3 regions of the Candidatus Clostridium eludens genome follow, and region 3 is predicted to be linked to each of the others. Evidence: riboswitches for the same ligand, from Rfam matches in the RefSeq annotation. Region 3 holds a riboswitch; each other region holds the start of a gene.
What was found. A riboswitch is a leader RNA that binds a small molecule or an ion and turns the genes downstream of it on or off. The one in region 3 is predicted to bind fluoride.
Positions count from the first base shown of each region.

Region 1: it holds a riboswitch for fluoride, as region 3 does, so the genes downstream of both, crcB (fluoride efflux transporter CrcB) here and crcB (fluoride efflux transporter CrcB) in region 3, are expected to answer to the same signal.
Region 2: it holds a riboswitch for fluoride, as region 3 does, so the genes downstream of both, eno (phosphopyruvate hydratase) here and crcB (fluoride efflux transporter CrcB) in region 3, are expected to answer to the same signal.

Region 1 covers NZ_JBJHZX010000024.1:58,132-64,493, reverse strand. The annotation lists gene ACJDU8_RS15900 (sensor histidine kinase) at 1-129, shown strand, start outside; gene ACJDU8_RS15895 (hypothetical protein) at 313-1,404, opposite strand; gene ACJDU8_RS15890 (NlpC/P60 family protein) at 1,601-2,356, shown strand; gene ACJDU8_RS15885 (DUF190 domain-containing protein) at 2,691-3,326, opposite strand; gene crcB (fluoride efflux transporter CrcB) at 3,477-3,851, opposite strand; fluoride riboswitch at 3,890-3,949, opposite strand; gene ACJDU8_RS15875 (hypothetical protein) at 4,151-4,543, shown strand; gene ACJDU8_RS15870 (metal-iron-binding protein) at 4,673-5,233, opposite strand; gene ACJDU8_RS15865 (hypothetical protein) at 5,936-6,361, shown strand.
Region 2 covers NZ_JBJHZX010000008.1:56,327-62,688, reverse strand. The annotation lists gene ACJDU8_RS07250 (flavin reductase family protein) at 1-160, opposite strand, end outside; gene ACJDU8_RS07245 (aminotransferase-like domain-containing protein) at 797-1,987, shown strand; gene ACJDU8_RS07240 (DNA-3-methyladenine glycosylase I) at 2,181-2,741, shown strand; gene ACJDU8_RS07235 (small, acid-soluble spore protein, alpha/beta type) at 2,996-3,175, shown strand; fluoride riboswitch at 3,827-3,886, shown strand; gene eno (phosphopyruvate hydratase) at 4,037-5,302, shown strand; gene ACJDU8_RS07225 (DUF190 domain-containing protein) at 5,419-6,054, shown strand; gene ACJDU8_RS07220 (MFS transporter) at 6,120-6,362, shown strand, end outside.
Region 3 covers NZ_JBJHZX010000001.1:180,208-186,569, reverse strand. The annotation lists gene ilvA (threonine ammonia-lyase) at 1-1,128, shown strand, start outside; gene crcB (fluoride efflux transporter CrcB) at 1,238-1,621, opposite strand; fluoride riboswitch at 1,654-1,713, opposite strand; gene ACJDU8_RS00765 (Mrp/NBP35 family ATP-binding protein) at 1,999-2,844, shown strand; gene ACJDU8_RS00760 (methyl-accepting chemotaxis protein) at 2,955-5,135, opposite strand; gene ACJDU8_RS00755 (ammonium transporter) at 6,105-6,362, shown strand, end outside.

The DNA of each region.
Region 1 (6,362 bases), on a different contig from region 3:
CTTCCTTCAGATAAGTATGAAACCTATTATGAAAAAACTGTATTTAAGGAAATCAGTAATCCATTTTTTAGTGGTGATAACAGAATTATCCAATCCACTGCTATTGAATTTTCAGATATATATTTTTAGTAAAGTTTACCCATAGGAATTATTACAACAATATTTAGTATTATTGTTATTTTATTTATATCAATTTAAGTTTCACAAAATAATTTAAAGAACAAAAACCCTTTGCTTTATTTTGTTATAACAGGTAATATGAAACAAAATGAAGCAAAGGAATGAGGTTCATATAATATAAGTATTAAGAAATTATTGAATAAACTTATGAATGACCAATGCTAGAATAATAGTTATAACACCCATGACAAATACAACCTTGCTCCTCTTAATATACATACAACCATTAAGTATTATACCAAAACCGCTTAATACAATCATCATGGTTCCGCCTAATGCCAGAATCAATTCAAAAGCATCTTCAAAATTTAAATTAGTTAAAATTTGAACAGAAGCAATAATAAAGCTTACCAAAGCTGCAAAAAAACCTAAAGATTCTAAATTTTTATTTAAAGCACCTTGTACCTTCTCAATAGAGTTAGCTATATTCGCTCCCATTTCTCTATTCCATCTATCCATATTAGAGTTATAATCTTCAAATTGAAGAATGGCTTTCTCATAATTTTTAGAAGTTACTTGAATTAAATATCTTTGGTATTCTGCCATTCTTAAAGAATAATAATTACCATCAGAAATTTCTTTATCAATAGCACTTATTATTTCTTTTGCCGCTTCTATATAATTTCCTGATATTCCAAGTAATCTTCCATATGTACAATGAAATTTAGCATAATCGTATGTTTCTCTTAATACCTTACTTAACAATAACTTTTTAGCTTCATTTAACTTTAGCTTATTATTCTTTAAACTTAGAATGTTTTCTTCAAAAGCTTTAGCAACAACTTCCGTATAGCAATGAATTATACCTACATTGTCAGGAACATATTCCATGGATTTTTGGGATAACTTAATTGCCTCTTTTATATCTGCTTCTGTACCACGCTGCATCAAACACATTGCCTTTAAATAACTATACGTAGGATTTTCAGAAAAACAATATTCATATCGTGCAAGAATTTCTTTATACTTAATAATATTTTTTTCTTTCCTGTAGTACGTACAAATACAATAAAAAGCATTATAAAGAACTTTAAGACTTTCTTGATTTTCTTCTAAGATTTTAATCAAATCCTTTTCAATAGACACCGTTTCTGATATTAACCTTACCATCCACTCCTCAAATGCTCTTTCCTTTTCATCGGGAAGAATTCTTAAAAATTCAATCAAACTTATTTTTCCGATTTTGTATTCTCCAAAGGCCATTTCTAAGTTAATACAGTTCAATGTTATCACCTCTTAATTTAAATCTTCTTCATAAAATTCTGAAACCCTGCTTAATTTTAGAAAAAAATAAAAATAAAGCCTATAACTAGTTTTTATACTAAATTATACAACTACATATAGTAAATATATATCATAAATTCTTTTTAGTTATAATAATAATATTATTATATATACCTAGGAATAGGAGATTTGAATTATGAGTATATTTAAATATATCAAACTATCTATAAGTATTTTCTTCATTTTTATACTTATGACATTTATATTTATATCTACACAATCTACATCTATGAATATTAGAAAAAATAATACCACTATCAATATACCTACCTTTAATCTAAATGATAATGCTGTAAACTACAATAAAAATGATATTTCCACTTGCACTATTAACCGCAAAGAAGTACTTAATAAGGCTTATGAAATGGCCAATGTTAGCTGGATTCCTAAATATAATTTATTTGATAAATATAGTCATTACACCTTCATAAAGGGTAAGACATATTATGGAATACCCTATAGTATGTCTTATTATCAAGCAACTTCTATTAATGACTTTTTATCAAAAATAAGCAATTCTAATGTTATATACGGAAATGACTGTGCTGGTTTTGTGAGCATATGTTGGGGAATAAATAGACAAACTACCCTTTCTTTATTTAATGCCGTTAAATATCATACTAAAATTGATGGAAAAACCGTAAATGAAATTTCATGGCAGGATTTAAAGCCGGGAGATGCTTTACTCCTTGATAATGGTGGGGGCAAAGGACATATTATGATATACATAGATACTAATCCTAAGAACGGTAATGAATTAAACGTATATGAACAAAATGTACAAACTGTAACTCCTTTTGTATCTGTTCCAACCGCAAGAAAAGATGTACGATTTAAAAGTAACCTCATAAATAGTGGTTATATTCCAATTAGGTTGATGACATTAACTTAATATGCTTGGCTTTAGTGGCTTATGAAAAATTTAAGGCAGAAGTGGCAAGGCAGTCTGGTAAAAGAAAACCTGATTGCTTTTATTATACATAAAAAAATTTGAGAGTATAAAAACTCTCTTTTGTTTTAAATAAGATAAATTGGATATAATAATTAATACTCATAAAAATACTTTAATTATCTCATTTGGTTATGTTTTATCTTAATTCATAAAAGCCCTAGTTAATTCCAGGGCTTTTTAATATAAAACCTTATCACTATACATTCTATACTTTAATTAATTCACCTTCTATTACATTGCATGCAACTTAAAACTTTTTAGTTACTACATCTTATTATTTATCCATTATCACATCTACTGGTGTTGTAAATATAGCACCTTCCTTAACAAGGATCTTGAGTTCTTTTAGCAAATCTTCTAAGTACTTAGAAGCAACAATACTTTCTATTACAATAGGCATTTGTTCACTAAAAGAAAATAACCGTTGCTTATGCACAACTCTGTCTTTACCATATCCCACAATTCCTTTAGTAATAGTAGCCCAAATGACATTTTTCTTTTGTAAAAAATCTAAGACTTTTTCGTGCTCCTCTTTTTTAAACCACGAATTATTTTCTTTGGTATAAACTTTGACAACAAAATAATCATGCATTTCCATATCTTTCTCCCCCATTCCTTTAACTACACTCACTTGACCATGAATCATATTCTCAGTAAGTTCTTGTTTCACTTTTTCTATTTGGCTATTACTAGCAACTGTCTCTAAAATAACAGCCAAGTTGTTAAATGCTACATCTTCAAGTGTAAATGAATGCAGCCTACTTCGATGATCAAGACTTAATTCGCTACGCCTAATTGTCAACCCCGGAAATCCTTTCTTCCATAAGAATTCTCTTATCCATTGATAGACATTATGTGAATTAGCAGTATATTCTTGCTCTCCAACTATTATTCTCAATAAACTATTCATAATATTAATCAATCCCCCTTAAAATGGAATTTTATTTTACTCCAAGTGTTATTTGCTCTTCTGGTAATTTAGCCAATGTTTCCTAATAAAAAGACTACAAAATATTCAGTATTTTACATATCTAAAAATGCTTATTTAAAATAAGTTTTTCTATACCATATGTGAAAGAAATTTACCAAATACAACTCCTCCTAAACTTAAAAATAAATTTAAACAAGTATTTAAAGTACCCAACACATAACTTCCGTTGCTAAAAAAATTTATAGTTTCGTAACTAAACGTAGAGAAAGTAGTAAGCCCACCCATAATACCAGTAGTAAGGAATAATCTCAAATTTGGCGAAATTGAATTAGTCACTAAACTTAATTCCATAATAAAGCCAATCAAGATACCTCCAACTATATTAACAATTAGTGTTCCATATGGCAATTGTGTTCCGAATAATTTAGGTGAGTAATATGATATAATATATCGCAGACAAGTGCCTATAAACCCACCAATACCAACGTAAAACAGTTTCTGCATAAAATCCCCCCCTAAAAATAAAAAGCTCCTACTTCTTTTGAGAAGTAGGAGTCATCAGCATAAAGCATTTAAAGGCGAACTCCATCACCTATATATAATATTATACAAGCATAAAAATACAAAAGCAATAATCATGATAAATTTCTGTTCTAACATTCTACAATTCAAACATACTTTTCCTCATTATACTAGTATACCAGCATTTCAGAGAAATTAGAAAAAAATCCAAATATAAACATTCCGAATAACAGTTTTTTGAATAGTATACTATTGTGAGAAAAATTTTACTGGAGGCTTTTATGTATAAATACATGTATCCACCATTACAAATAACACCAATGCGTTGTTATTGTATGATGGCTAATAGAAACATGTACCCACCTGTGATGCGTATGGAACCCAAACCTATTTTTAAAGGAAAAGAAAAATTTGAAGAGAACAAAACTCATAAAGAAAGCACGCTGCCACCTTTGGAGAAGAAACCAGATATAAACCAAGAAATGCCAGGTACGATGGACATACCAAAAAAAGATATGGAAAGAATAAAATCAGATACACAAGAGATTGTAGGGATGCTTGAACAACACCATCCTAATGTAGTAAAGACATTAACGGATTGTGGGATGTCAATAAGCCACGCAAGGGAGTATTTAAGTAAAGTTGTTGAAATGTCACTTATGCATCAAATATAAAGTTTAAAAATATAAAGAGTGCCATTATAATTACGCACTCTTTACATCCTAATAATAAGTTACAATCAACTCCTTAAGCTTCCTTCTCCCAACTTTATCTTTACCAACTGTATAAGGGACTTCCACAAGTTATTCACCTGTAAGCTCTATATGTTCTTCTTCAACCTTCGAAAGTACATTCAATATCTTTACAATGTTTTCTTCATGAATCTCCTTTTCATATTTTTTATAATACTCTACAGCATGCTTTTCTCTTTGACAAGCTGCTGCAAGCAAAGCTTCATCAGTATTATATTTTGAATAATCCATCTCCTTAAGTACTGGAATTTCTTTAATATCGGCTATTTTCTTGTGAATTCTAGCATGCATATATTCTATGCTTGATAAAGCCTTAAACATACTTTTTACATTTTCATCTTTCGCCATATCTGAAGCTTTCTTATAAAAATCTCCATTAAAAACTTCCAATTTAGCTGCATGATCTATTATTTTTAAATCATTTTGATTCAATTTATTTCTATCATATTTTATTTCTTGTCCATCTTCTATTAAATATTCACTTTGTGCTCCACAAAATGGGCAATACATTATGTTTTCTTTACTATTTGAATTTATAAATGCTTCTTTATTAAAATTATAATTCTTTTCATTTATTTTCATACCACAGACAATGCAAGTCATTTTAACCATATAAACATTCCTTTCTAAATAACTTTTAATTTTAGTATAGCATAAAATAAGTATTAATCTATTTAAAATAAAGGCCTGTTTTTAAGTAAAATTAAAAGGCCTGTAACACGTTGATATTACAGGCTTTCATTGGTGCTGAAAAAGGGGATCGAACCCATGGCCTACGCATTACGAGTGCGAAATTTTATGTTAATTTGATTTAGGTTTGCTATTCAAATCATTGGTATTACTATGTTTTATAAAATATATGTTAAGTATAAATAAGTAGTTTTGGGGACTTTTCCAGTAGTTGTGTCCCCAAAATGTCCCCACTCTAAATCACACATAATAATATAGAAATTTCTTAAAAATATAACTCCAATTTAAAAACTAAATGGATATAAAATATAGTAAATCGGATATAATGATTAATACCATGAAAATACTTTAATTTCTTAATAATTTTACCTTAGTACAATAAAAGCTCTGGAATTAACCAGAGCTTCTATTACTCTTATTTTCTAAAATAATGCATCCGGAAGATGTGTTATAAATTTCTATATTCACTCCAGTATTGTACAAAAAATAAAAATAGAGCTTAGATCAACTTTATCAATTGCTACTACTAAAAATCCTATTAAAAGCTAAATTAAATTAATTCCCAAAAATATCATATTAACATAATATAAATATTGAAGTGATAAATATAAGGAGAAATAACTCGTGAAAAATTATTATTGCCCTTTTGACTACTATGACGATTACTCTGATAATTACTATGGTGACTATGATGATTATGGTGACTATTTTAGAAAATCAAACGTTAGTCCTGAAACAGTACAAAAGCATATTGGTCGAATTGCACTTGTCCACCTTAAATGGCTTGGTACAATTACAGCTTGTATAGATAGTCACGACGAACTTACAGGTGTAGTAACTTTAACTATATTTACCCACTTTGGTCAGGCACAACTTCGTATTCACTATAGTGCGATAGCACGTATTACTCCTATTCACGCAAGCCCTAACCAGGGTAAAATGCCAACTCATGAAAATCCAGCTCATGGTGTAATGCCATCTCATACTGGTCAACCTAATGAAAGCTCAGCTCACACCGGATCACAGGGTTCAAATAAAGATTGGAAGTAGT
Region 2 (6,362 bases), on a different contig from region 3:
TATAGTGGGAATTTTTCAATGAAATATACAATACAGGCTTCTGACTTACAACACCATATGCACCTAGTGTGGCATAGTTTGGCTTTCCATTAACCATGGCTCCTGCTAAAACTGTAATAAATGGTCCAAAAGGGATATTTGATATTTTCTTCTTTATCATATTCTTTCTCCAATCCAATTATTTATTTGTTGCAACAATAATAATTATATGGATAAATTAAAAAAAGTATAGACTGTTTCTTTTCTATGAGTTATCATATAGATAGATCACGCCCCAAAATAAATAATCTTAGCATCACAATATCTTTATTTTTTATATGTGTCTTAATTGAACATGGTAAGTATAATATTTAATTTTATCTTTCAACATTGACAAGCTAAAGTTAAAGTGCTATTCTTATTGGAATAAGTACTATCGCTTATAGATAACAAGTTATTGGCGGTGCGGAAGTTACAAATATGTTAATAATAATAATTATATAGTAAATCGTTGATGAGGAGATAAAACTGTACGTGCACTTAAAGAGAGTTGGTGGTGCTGGGAAGCTAACAGAACGCAGTATAGAAAAGTAGCCTTTGAGAGTGTGGGTCAAAAGGATTTGGTAAAATTCTGAGTAATTCACAACATTGGGATTATGTTATAAATCCGGAATGTGTTTGCATTCTTTAAATGAGTGGATGTTTTACATCAATTAAGGTGGTACCGCAGGAAGATGAATTTAAATCCTGTCCTTTGTATTTATACAAAGGACAGGATTTTTTATTTTATATATTATTTGAAAAAGGAGAGATAAACATGAATTTTAAATATGCTCATAGAATGGATAATTTAAAAGCATCTGAAATTAGAGAACTATTAAAGCTCACTCAGCACCCGGAGGTTATATCATTTGCAGGAGGACTCCCTGCAGCTGAACTCTTTCCAATTGATGAAATAAAAGAGGTTAATAGGCTTGTACTTGAAGAGGATGGAAAAAATGCGCTTCAATATTCAACTACAGAGGGTTATGATCCTTTGAGAAAATGGGCTGCAAATAGAATGAATACAATGTTAGGAACTTCTTTTGAGTATGAAAATGTATTAATTACACATGGTTCACAACAAGCTCTTGATCTTTCAGGAAAGGTTTTTTTAGACGAAGGAGATATTGTACTATGTGAAAGCCCTACATATCTTGCAGCGATTAGTGCCTTTAAAGCATATAGCTGTAAATTTGTTGAAGTGCCTACAGATGAAGATGGTATGATCGTAGGCGAACTTGAGAAGATACTCAAAACTACTGAAAGAATTAAATTGATTTATGTTATTCCTGATTTTCAAAATCCTACGGGGAGAACATGGAGTATTGATAGACGTAAAAGATTATCAGAACTTGCTACAAAGTATAACATAATCGTTATTGAGGACAATCCTTATGGTGAACTTCGTTATGAAGGTGATAAACTGCCATCTGTAAAATCGTTTGATAAGAGTGGAAATGTTTTATGTCTGGGTACTTTTTCAAAAATATTTTGCCCAGGTTATAGAATTGGATGGATTGCAGGAGAGAAAGAGATTATACAAAAGTATGTGCTGGTAAAACAATCTACTGATCTTCAATGTAATACAATGGCTCAGAGGGATATAGCGAAGTATCTTGAATTATATGATATTGATAAACATATAGCTAAAATTCTTAAAGTTTATAAGAAAAGACGTGATTTAGCTATAAAAACAATGGAAGTAGAATTCCCAAAAGGAGTTACATTTACAAGGCCTCATGGTGGATTATTTATGTGGGTTCAACTTCCAGCGGAGATAAATGCAAGAGATGTACTTGGAAAATGTCTTGAAAGAAACGTTGCATTTGTTCCAGGCGGTTCCTTCTTTGCAAATGGTGGAAAAGAAAATAATTTTAGAATTAACTACTCAAATATGCCAGAGGATAAAATTGTTATAGGAATAAAGTGCATCGGTCAAGTGCTGAAAGAATTTATCAATTGTTAATCCCTTAGAAGATTTTCAATTCTAAAAGTATTGATATATTTTAATTTTAAGTTTTGTGGGAGTAGTGTTAGTTCAACCAGGACAAGCTGTCAAAAAAGGTGGTAAATTAGATCAATTCATAATGAAACATGACATAGTGTCGTCATATTATATCAGGTATAATAAAAAACGTAAATGCTGGGGAGGGATTTTTATGAATTCTTGTTTATGGCCAGGAAAAAATCTAATGATGCTGCAGTATCATGACAGCGAGTGGTGCGTACCAAGCCGTGATGATTCATACATATTTGAAATGCTTACATTAGAAGGCGCTCAATCTGGATTATCATGGAATATGGTACTTTCAAAAAGAGAAGATTATAGAAGAGCTTTTCACAATTTTGATGTTGTATATTGTTCAAAGTTAAGTGATGAAAAAATAGGAGATATCAGAACAAGATTTAATGTTATTAAAAATTTATCAAAATTAAAATCTGTAAGAAATAATGCTTTAGCAATTATTAAAATACAGTTAGAGTATGGAACCTTTTCTGATTTTTTATGGAATTATGTGAATTTTAAACCGTTGATAAACAATTGGAAATCTGATAGTGATATTCCTAATAAAAGTAGTTTATCAGAGCAAATTAGCAAAGATCTGAAAAAAAGGAACTTTAAATTTGTGGGACCGATTACTATCTATTCATTTATGCAAGCAATTGGTATGGTGGATGACCATATAAGAACATGTCCTCATCATTCCACAAACAGGTAATATATGAAATTTTATAGACTAGGTTATTATATATACAAAAGTCCTTAATAATGCCGTATATACCTAAAACATTATTGCTGAATTACAGGCAAAACGGGTAGTGAAAAATGATATATTCAGTTATAAATTTATAAATTTAAACTTATTTTTATATCTATTTCCTTATATCCATTCAATTACCTAGAGTATTTTTTATAGAAATACACAAACTTTAAGTGTAGCATTTAAAATTGCTCTAGAAAGAGGTGTTTCTTATGGCACGTAACAATAGTAATTTAGTAGTAACAGGCAAAGTAGCTAAGTTTAAAAGAGAACCGGATGAAGAAATTGGAATAGGCTCAAAGAAAATCTATAATGGAGATTTAATTGCTAGAAAAGCTGGAACAGTAGGTGGCAATAAAACGGCTAAGGCTTATGAGGAGGACTTAAGGTAAAATATGATATAGAGCTTAGAGCAGCTTTACTACTCTAAGCTTTATTTTTGCAAAATATTGGGATGATATAATAACAAACATAGAATATACACCTAACATGTATTGTGTAAGGCATCTAGTCAAAAGCTAAGTGCCTTTATTGTAAAAAATCAGAGCAATTATTAGGAATTTATCCAATTAGGTTTTCTCCATCCTTAAATGCTCTCAAAGATAACTCCTCAAATCATGTCACAAAAGGTATTAAGTGAAGCACTAATACCTACTTTATATGCAATAGCAATGGCAGTAGACGGAGCGTTTGCTATCTTTATTGGCAAATATTACGATAAAATAGGATTGATTTCTTTAGTATCGATACCTTTATTAAGTATTCCAGTAGCATTATTGGAGTTCTCGCCAAACTCTATATTTGCAATTATTAACGCAATATCTCCAGTTAAATGCTTAGCGTAGATTTCTGTGCAAGGGATTTTATATTTATCTGCTAGGGTTCTATACTCATCTTCACTGTTTAAAATTAAATTACCATTCAATAGAATAATTTTTAGTATTTTGCATAATATATAAATACATTTAAAAATCTCGAAAATTATTATAATTAAATATTAGTGGTATTCATTTTTATCATTTATTCAACTTTATAGTATGATATTATAAATAGGTGATGGAGTTCGCCTTTAAATGCTTTATGCTGATGACTCCTACTTTGAATTCAAAGTAGGAGTCATCTATTTTTTTCAGCAGAAGTGAAATTACAAGAAATACTTACTATTGGGAATTAATGTTTTATTGCCATTTGTTTGGGATTAGTTATATTTAGTTATGTAAATTTATTATAATTTGTTTTAGGAGGAAAGATTTATGAGTAAAAAAATTCAGATGATAACTGCAAGAGAAATTTTTGATTCGAGAGGAAACCCCACAATTGAAGTTGATGTTCTACTGAATGATGAAAGCTTAGGGCGAGCAAGCGTTCCTTCAGGTGCTTCAACAGGTGATAAAGAAGCAGTTGAATTGAGGGATGGTGGAAAAAGGCTAGGCGGTAAAGGTGTCTTAAAAGCTATTAAAAATGTAAATAGTTCTATAAGAGAAGCACTTGTTGGATTATCTCCTTTTAATCAAGATATGATTGATCAGATACTTATTGATTTAGATGGAACAACTACTAAAATGAATTTGGGTGCAAATGCCATTTTGGGTACATCCATGGCTGTTTGTCGTGCGGCTGCTCAATCAGAAAGGATTCCAATTTACCGTTATCTAGGAGGTATTAATATAGAATTACCACTTCCTTTCTTTAATGTTATTAATGGTGGTAAGCATGCTGATTCTGGAATTAATATTCAAGAATTTTTAATCACACCTATAGGATTTTCAAGTTTTCATGAAGGAATTGAAAGTATTGCTGAAACATATCATACGTTAAAAAGTTTGTTAAGTGAAAGAGGACTGGTAACTTCAGTTGGAGATGAAGGTGGATTTGCTCCTCATCTAAAATCAAGTGAAGAAGCTATAGAATTACTTATTCAAGCAATTGAAAAGGCAGGATATACACCTGAAAAAGATATCGCTATTGCTTTAGATCCAGCTGCTAGTGAGTTTTATAAAAATGGAATATACAATTTTGAAGGAAAAGAATTATCATTCGAAGAAATGACTTTATATTATGAAAAGCTAATAGATAAATACCCTATTATATCAATAGAGGATGGACTTTCTGAGCATGACTGGAACGGTTGGGAATTCCTAACTAAAAAATTAGGAAATAGAATTCAATTAATAGGAGATGATATTTTCGTTACGAATCCTTCCATTTTAAAAAAAGGTATTGAAAAACACATTGCCAATTCAGTTTTAATTAAATTAAATCAGATTGGAACTATCACAGAGACTATAAAAACAATAAAAATGGCACGGGAAGTAGGTTATACTACCATGATTTCTCATAGATCTGGAGAAACAGAAGATACATTTATTGCAGATTTTGCAGTAGGATTATGTGCAGGACAAATCAAAACTGGCTCAATGTCAAGGACAGAGCGTGTATCTAAATATAACCAATTTTTAAGAATTGAAGAAGAACTAGGTAGGGATTCTATTATGACACCATTTAAATTAAAAAGGTAAGATTTATATATAATTAGGTTTATATATTTTGATGGTTATAGAATTTATACAAATATTTTTATCCACTTAATAGAAGCTTTTATAACATAAAATGGATAGGGGAATTCATTAATAACATGAATAGTTTATTAAGAATAATAGTTGGGGAGCAAGAATATACTGCTAATTCACATAATGCCTATAAATGGATAAAGAAATTTTTAGGGAAAAAAGGATTCCCAGGATTGATAATTAGGCGTAGCGAATTAAACCTTGATTATCAAAGTGGACTGCATTCATTTACACTTGAAGATGTAGCATTTAACAACTTGGCTGTTATTTTAGAGACAGTTGCTAGTAATAGGCAAATAGAAAAAGTGAAACAAGAACTTACTGGAAATATGATTCATGGCCAAGTGAGTGTAGTTAAAGGAATGGAGGAGAAAGATATGGAAATGCATGATTATTTTGTTGTTAAAGTTTATACAAAAGAGAATGATTTGTGGTTTAAAAGAGAAGAGTACGAAAAGATTTTAGATTTTTTTCAAAATACAAAGGTTATTTGGGCTACAATTACTAAGGGTATTGTTGGATATGGCAAAGATAGAGTTGTGCATAAACAACGCATGTTTTCGTTTAGTGAACAAATGCCTATTGTAATAGAAAGTATTGTTGCTTCTCAATATTTAAAAGATTTATTAGATGAACTTAAAATCATTGTTAAGGAGGGTGTTATATTTACAACACCAGTAAATATGATAATGGATAAATAGCAAGGAAAAGTGATGTGGCAACTAAAAATTTGAAATTTATTTTTATAAAAAAGGAGATAAGAACTTTGTCAAATAATATAGATGATATTGCTAATAAAAATGTTATGAAATTAGGATGGGTGGCATTTTTTGGGGGGTTAAGTCAAGATATGATTTCGCCTGTTTTACCAACATTTTATTCTCAAATCCTAGGACTAAATAAAAGTACTATAGGGCTTATTGAGGGAGCAGTGACTACTATAGTGAGTATTTTCAGAATTTTATCCGGAATTATCTCGGATAAGATAGGAAAAAGAAAATCAATAGTT
Region 3 (6,362 bases):
AGTTCAGAATACAGCAGAGAAAGTGGAAACCAGGTATATATAAAGCCGGAAAATTTACAGATAACAGGGGCGTTTAAGTTAAGGGGAGCTTTAAATAAAATTTCTAAATTAAGTGATAATAATAAAAGGAAAGGGTTAATTGCTTCTTCTGCAGGAAACCATGCCCAAGGGGTGGCTTATGCTGCAAACAGGCTTGGAATTAGAGCTACAATTGTTATGCCTGAAACTACACCTCTTATTAAAGTACAGGCCACTAAAAATTATGGAGCCGAGGTGGTACTTAAAGGAAAAGTTTATGATGAGGCCTATGAAGAAGCTAAGAGATTGGAAACAGAAAAAGGATATACTTTTGTTCACCCTTTTGATGATTTAGATGTGATGGCAGGACAGGGAACAATAGCACTTGAAATTATAGAAGAATTAAAGGATGTGAATGCCATATTGGTACCAATAGGCGGCGGGGGATTAATAAGTGGTATATCGGTGGCTGCCAAGTCAATTAATCCTGATATAAAAATAATAGGTGTCCAGGCTGAAGGGGCAAATCCAATGAAATGTTCTTTTGACACTGGGAAGCTGGTTAGTGCAGAAAATATTGATACTATTGCAGATGGTGCAGCAGTGAAAAATCCAGGGAAGTTAACATTTCAGGTAATAAAGAAATATGTGGATGAAATTGTTACAGTAAGTGATCATGAACTTATGGAAGCTGTGTATATTCTCTTAGAAAAGCATAAGCTTGTGGCAGAGGCCACAGGCGCAATGTCTTTAGCTGCATTAAATAAGTTAAAATTTAAGGATAAGAAAGTGGTATCTTTAATAAGCGGTGGGAATATAGATGTGGTAACAATGTCTGCACTTTTAAATCATGGTCTTGTTTCAAGGGGAAGAATATTTTGTTTTTCGGTTAAACTTAAAGATACCCCAGGACAACTTCTACAAATATCAAAAATTTTGGCAGAAAAGCGTGCTAATATAATAAAATTAGATCACAATCAGTTTAAAGCTATTGATAGATTAAAGCATGTAGTTTTAGAGGTAACAGTTGAGACTAATGGTCATGCGCATATAGAAGATATAGTTAAATCTCTAAATGAACACGGATATAATATTGATAAGGTATATTAGAATATTTTTATCATTAGTGTAACTATTTAACTATGCTTCGTTAGCCTAGTTAAATAGCTGCACTATAATAAAATATTGGGATTTATTTCATTTTAGATGAATCTTACCTTTATATTATGTGTGATATAAAAGTACCTAATACAACGCCTCCAAGGCTTAAGAATAGATTTAGGCAAGTATTTAAAGTAGCTAACATAAGACTGCCGCTGTTAAAAAGGGTAATTGTTTCATAGCTAAAAGTTGAGAATGTAGTAAGTCCTCCCATAATGCCCGTTGTAAGAAATAATCTTAAATTAGGAGAAATCAAGTTGGTTGTGAGACTTAACTCCATTATGAGTCCTATTAAGATACCACCTAGTACATTAACTATCAAAGTTCCGTAAGGCAGTTGAGTACCAAATAATTTTGGAGAGTGTATGGATATTATGTACCTCAAAGAAGCACCTATAAACCCCCCTATACCTACATAAATGATTTTCTGCATTTTAATCATCCCCCAAAAAAATAAAAATCTCCTACTCTTATGTTAAGGTAGGAGTCATTAGCATAAAGCATTTAAAGATGAACCCCATCATCTCTATTAAGTATACTATATTTAATAAAAATGTACAGTATTCTCTTCAGAATTATTAGGTGTATTAATAAAAAAGTCTTTTGGTTATCTTCTATATTCTGTTATAATTATTAATGTTGTATGCTTCTTATAATGACAAATATAAAAGAAAGTATATTGTGAGTGCTTTTTTAAAATGCATTAAGTAACCGGTTTCTTAGCATTTAACCGTGTAGTATAATGTATATTTGACAATACTAATAAATAAGAGTAATATAAAAATGGCAAATGCCAATATAGATACAGGAGATGATTTTATGTCAGATTGTAATTCATGTCCATCAAACAGTGGATGTAGTAAAGATAAGGAAAGTTGTGGTATTGAAAACAATCCTTACAATAAAGTGAAAAAGGTAATTGGAGTTATGAGTGGTAAAGGAGGAGTAGGGAAATCATCAATTTCTGTCCTTATAGCTAGGCAGTTGAAAAAACTTGGATATAGTGTAGGAATTCTAGACGCGGATATAACAGGTCCCAGTATTCCAAATTTAATGGGCTTAAGTGGTAAAAGGGCTGAAACTACAGACGAGTTTATATTACCTGTGGATACTCAAGATGGAATAAAGGCTATATCATTAAATTTACTTTTGGAAGATGAAAGTCAGCCGGTTATATGGAGAGGGCCGGTGATAGGTGGTGCAGTTAAACAATTATGGACAGAGGTAATATGGGGAGAACTGGATTACCTAATAATTGATATGCCTCCTGGAACAGGAGATGTTGCACTTACTGTAATGCAATCTATTCCTATAGATGGTATAGTTATGATATCTGTACCTCAGGATTTAGTTTCTATGATAGTTTCAAAGGCTGTAAATATGGCAAAAACTATGAATATTAATATAATAGGTGTTATTGAAAATATGAGTTATATAACCTGTCCAGATTGTGGCAAACAAATAAAACTTTTCAATGGGGAAAGTACAGATAAATTTTTAAAAGATATGGATCTAAAGCTTTTAGGGGAGCTTCCTATGCTAAGTAGTGTAAGTAGTTTATCAGAACAGGGAGATAAAAGTATTAGCGAAAATCTTGAGGCGATTTTTAATCCTATTGTTAATAATATTATTAGTAGTTTGGATAAAGTATCTGTAGAGAAATAGCCGCAAATATATATGATTACATAATAATTTTAGGATAAAAAATAAAGATAGCTTCTTTTTATATGGGCAGCTATCTTTATTTTTGTAAGATTAAGTCGGCTTATATAAAATTATATCTGTGTGTTAAAGGATCCAACCATTTCTTGAAGATCGGTAGAAGAGTATTCCAGATTATCTGTTACTTCTTTTAATCTTATTGTTTCACTTAAAATATCTTCAAGTAGGCTTAGAGATTCTTCGCTTCTACTTGCCCCCTTAGCAGTTCTTTTATTTATTTTTTCTGCAGATTCATTTATATGTACTACCATATTATTTATATCATCACTTTCTTTATTAGTTATTTCAAGTATAGTTTCCATATTTTTTGTTACATCATTTATATTATCTGTAATATATTTAAAAGAATCTATACTATTTTTTACACTATCCGTAGAAGTTTTTACTTTAGAATTAATCTCGTTAATATCTTTAAAAGTGTTGTTAGTTTCTCTCTGAATATTAGAAACTAAATTCCCTATAGATTGGGTGGCTTCTTCTGTTTCAAGTGCTAGCTTTGATATTTGCTCAGCTACAACGCCAAATCCTTTTCCTGATTCACCTGCCCTGGCAGCTTCTATAGTAGCATTTAATGCTAAAAGCTGAGTCTGCTGACTAATACTGCTGATACTTGTGACTACTCTTGTTATGGAGTTTGAATGATTTTGGAGCACAGATATTCTATCTAAAGTGACTTTCATAGTTTCTTCAAGTTCATTGATTGAAGTTAGAACATCATTTGAAAAGTCATTTGCCTTATCAGCGTGATGGCTGGTATTGACAATTTTATTTGTGACCTGGTGAATGAGAGAAGCCATTTCTTGTATTGACGCTGATAAACTATTAAAATGTTCTTTGGTAGTTTGAAATATATTATTTTGTTTTTGGGAAATAGATACTAAGCCGTCTACGGTCTTAGCTACTGTATCCATGTTTTCTTTTATATTATTAGTTAAATTTGAAACTGATTTAATAGAGTTCTTTGATGTTTTTGAAGAAACATCTACTCTTTTTATCAGAGTCATCTGATTGTTAATAAATTTATTAAACCATCTTGAGAGTTCTCCTATTTCATCATAGGAAAGTTTATCTACTCTTTTAGTCAAATCTCCTTCTCCTTCAGCTAACTTATGAAGTATGTCCACAGTTCTATTAAGTGGTGTTACAACTAATTTTTGTGAGGATATATAACTGATTAAGGTTATTAAAAGCCAGGTTATAATTGAACTTATAAAACCTATGGTTGGATTAAAATGATAGGCTATAATGTTTATTATTGTAGCAGCAGCTGCACTGACTGATATTATACCAGGTATTTTTAAATTTATGCTTTTAAAATTATATATTTCAGCTATGTCCCCTTCACACATCATTCCCCATATTTCATTGCTATAGGGAGGATTTATTAAAGTACCTTTACCTCCTACCATTATATGTCTGTAATCTGGATAACCGGGCCAGCAGTCTAAGTTATCTCCGTTTTTAATGGTATTTTTTACTCCCGGATGTAAATCACCTGTTTTGGGATCCGTAAATCTTATTTCAAATTCTGTATGTTTTTTAATTTTAACAATTCCCCATTTTGAAGTTCTAACTCCCTCCTTTAGATTATCACCCATAGTAAATGTATTATCTTCAAATCTGCTTCTTGATATGGCAGTTCCAGGCAGTATATCTCTATCTGTTTTTACCATGAATAGATAATTATCCCCTGAATCCTTATAGACGTGAGTATCTTCATCCTGGATTACATTACTCATGTTATCATTAAGAACTCTGCCTAAAAGTATTTTTTTGTGTTCAGAACAATCTATGTATGGAAGAGAAAATAATAAAGTTACTTCATCAGCAAATTTTTTTTGGCTTAAGTCTATGTCTAGGGTGTTTTTATCTTCATAAGGTCCATACATGAGTCTTTCACCTTTTAGACCTTTTTCATAATTTGGGAAATTATTCATGGTAAGGCCTATATGTTTACTACAGGTGGATTGGATTACTTGTCCAGTATCATTTAATATGAAAAATTCACAAAAATCTTTATACTGATTTAATCCTTCATTTAATTCTTCCAGTAATTTATGATCATTTTGTTTAAAACATCGTATGATGTTACAGGTATTTTCTAATTGCATCCATTTGTCTTTGAACCAGTTTTCTAAAGCCTTTTTTCTACCTTTTGATATACCTTCAAATACTTCTTCAGATTGTTCTTTGATTTTTTTGTTTATTAGATGCATAAATTTTAGTTTTATCATGGGTGTAAACTCCTCTTTTCTAATTATTTATATTATTTTATGCTAAAATAGTATCTCGAATTTATTAATATTCTACACCATTTCTAAAAATCCTTTAATTGATTTTAAAAAATATAATAAAATAATATAAATATCCTATTATTTTTAACGATATGTGAAAGCTAACAAAACAGAACTTTTTCTAAAATATATACATTTTAGAAAAATGCTGATATCAGGAAAATAAAAATGTAAAATAAAAGGAATTTTTTAAAATTATGTGTAAAAAATAGTGCAAAAAGAAATATTATAATTTTTAATATATTTAAGCTCGTATTAAAATTTTATTTTAATTTATTAAATAATTAGATATATTTTCTTAAAAAAAATTAATAAATTAGTGATAATTATCATAAATATTATTATATATCATAAAATTATTTATTAAAAAAGCTATAAAGTCACAATGTAAATTACAGAAAATTAATATTTTTATATATAAAAATATTAAATAATGAAAATATTATTGCAATATAAAAAATTAAATTAAAATATTATAATTTTTTTATTATTAAAATATACAATAAAAATGTAAAAAATAGTGCAGCTATTTATGTATAAAAATATAGTTATTTATCGTGTGAAAATGTTTTTATATAAGTTATTTTTATTATGATTAATTTAAAATTTGTTGACAGAAATATGACTACAAAAAATTCAAAATTATTAATGCATATTTTTATTGCACCATCAGATATGTATAATAACATTTGCAATATACTTCTCTAAATTTCTGTATATGCATTAAAATTTGCAATTATTAATATAACCACACATAAAATAATAAATTAATAAAATTATAATATTACTATTGATAATTTGCATAAAAGTTAGTATTATATAAATAAGTTTTTTAAAAGCTGTTAGACAAAATACGTTTAAAAAACTTATAATTTTTTATTAATTTATTTTTTTAAAGGAGGTATTTTTATGAGTGTGAATGGAGCAGATACTGTATTTGTACTTGTTAGCGCGGCGTTAGTACTATTAATGACTCCAGGGTTAGCTTTGTTTTATGGAGGAATGGTTAGAGGCAAGAATACATTAAATAGTACTCTTCACAGCTATTCGGCCATGGCAATAATATCCATACAGTGGATACTTATAGGTTATACATTGTGTTTTGGAAAGGATATTGGCGGATTTATAGGTGGTTTTAATTTTGCAGGTTTAAAAGGAGTGGGATTT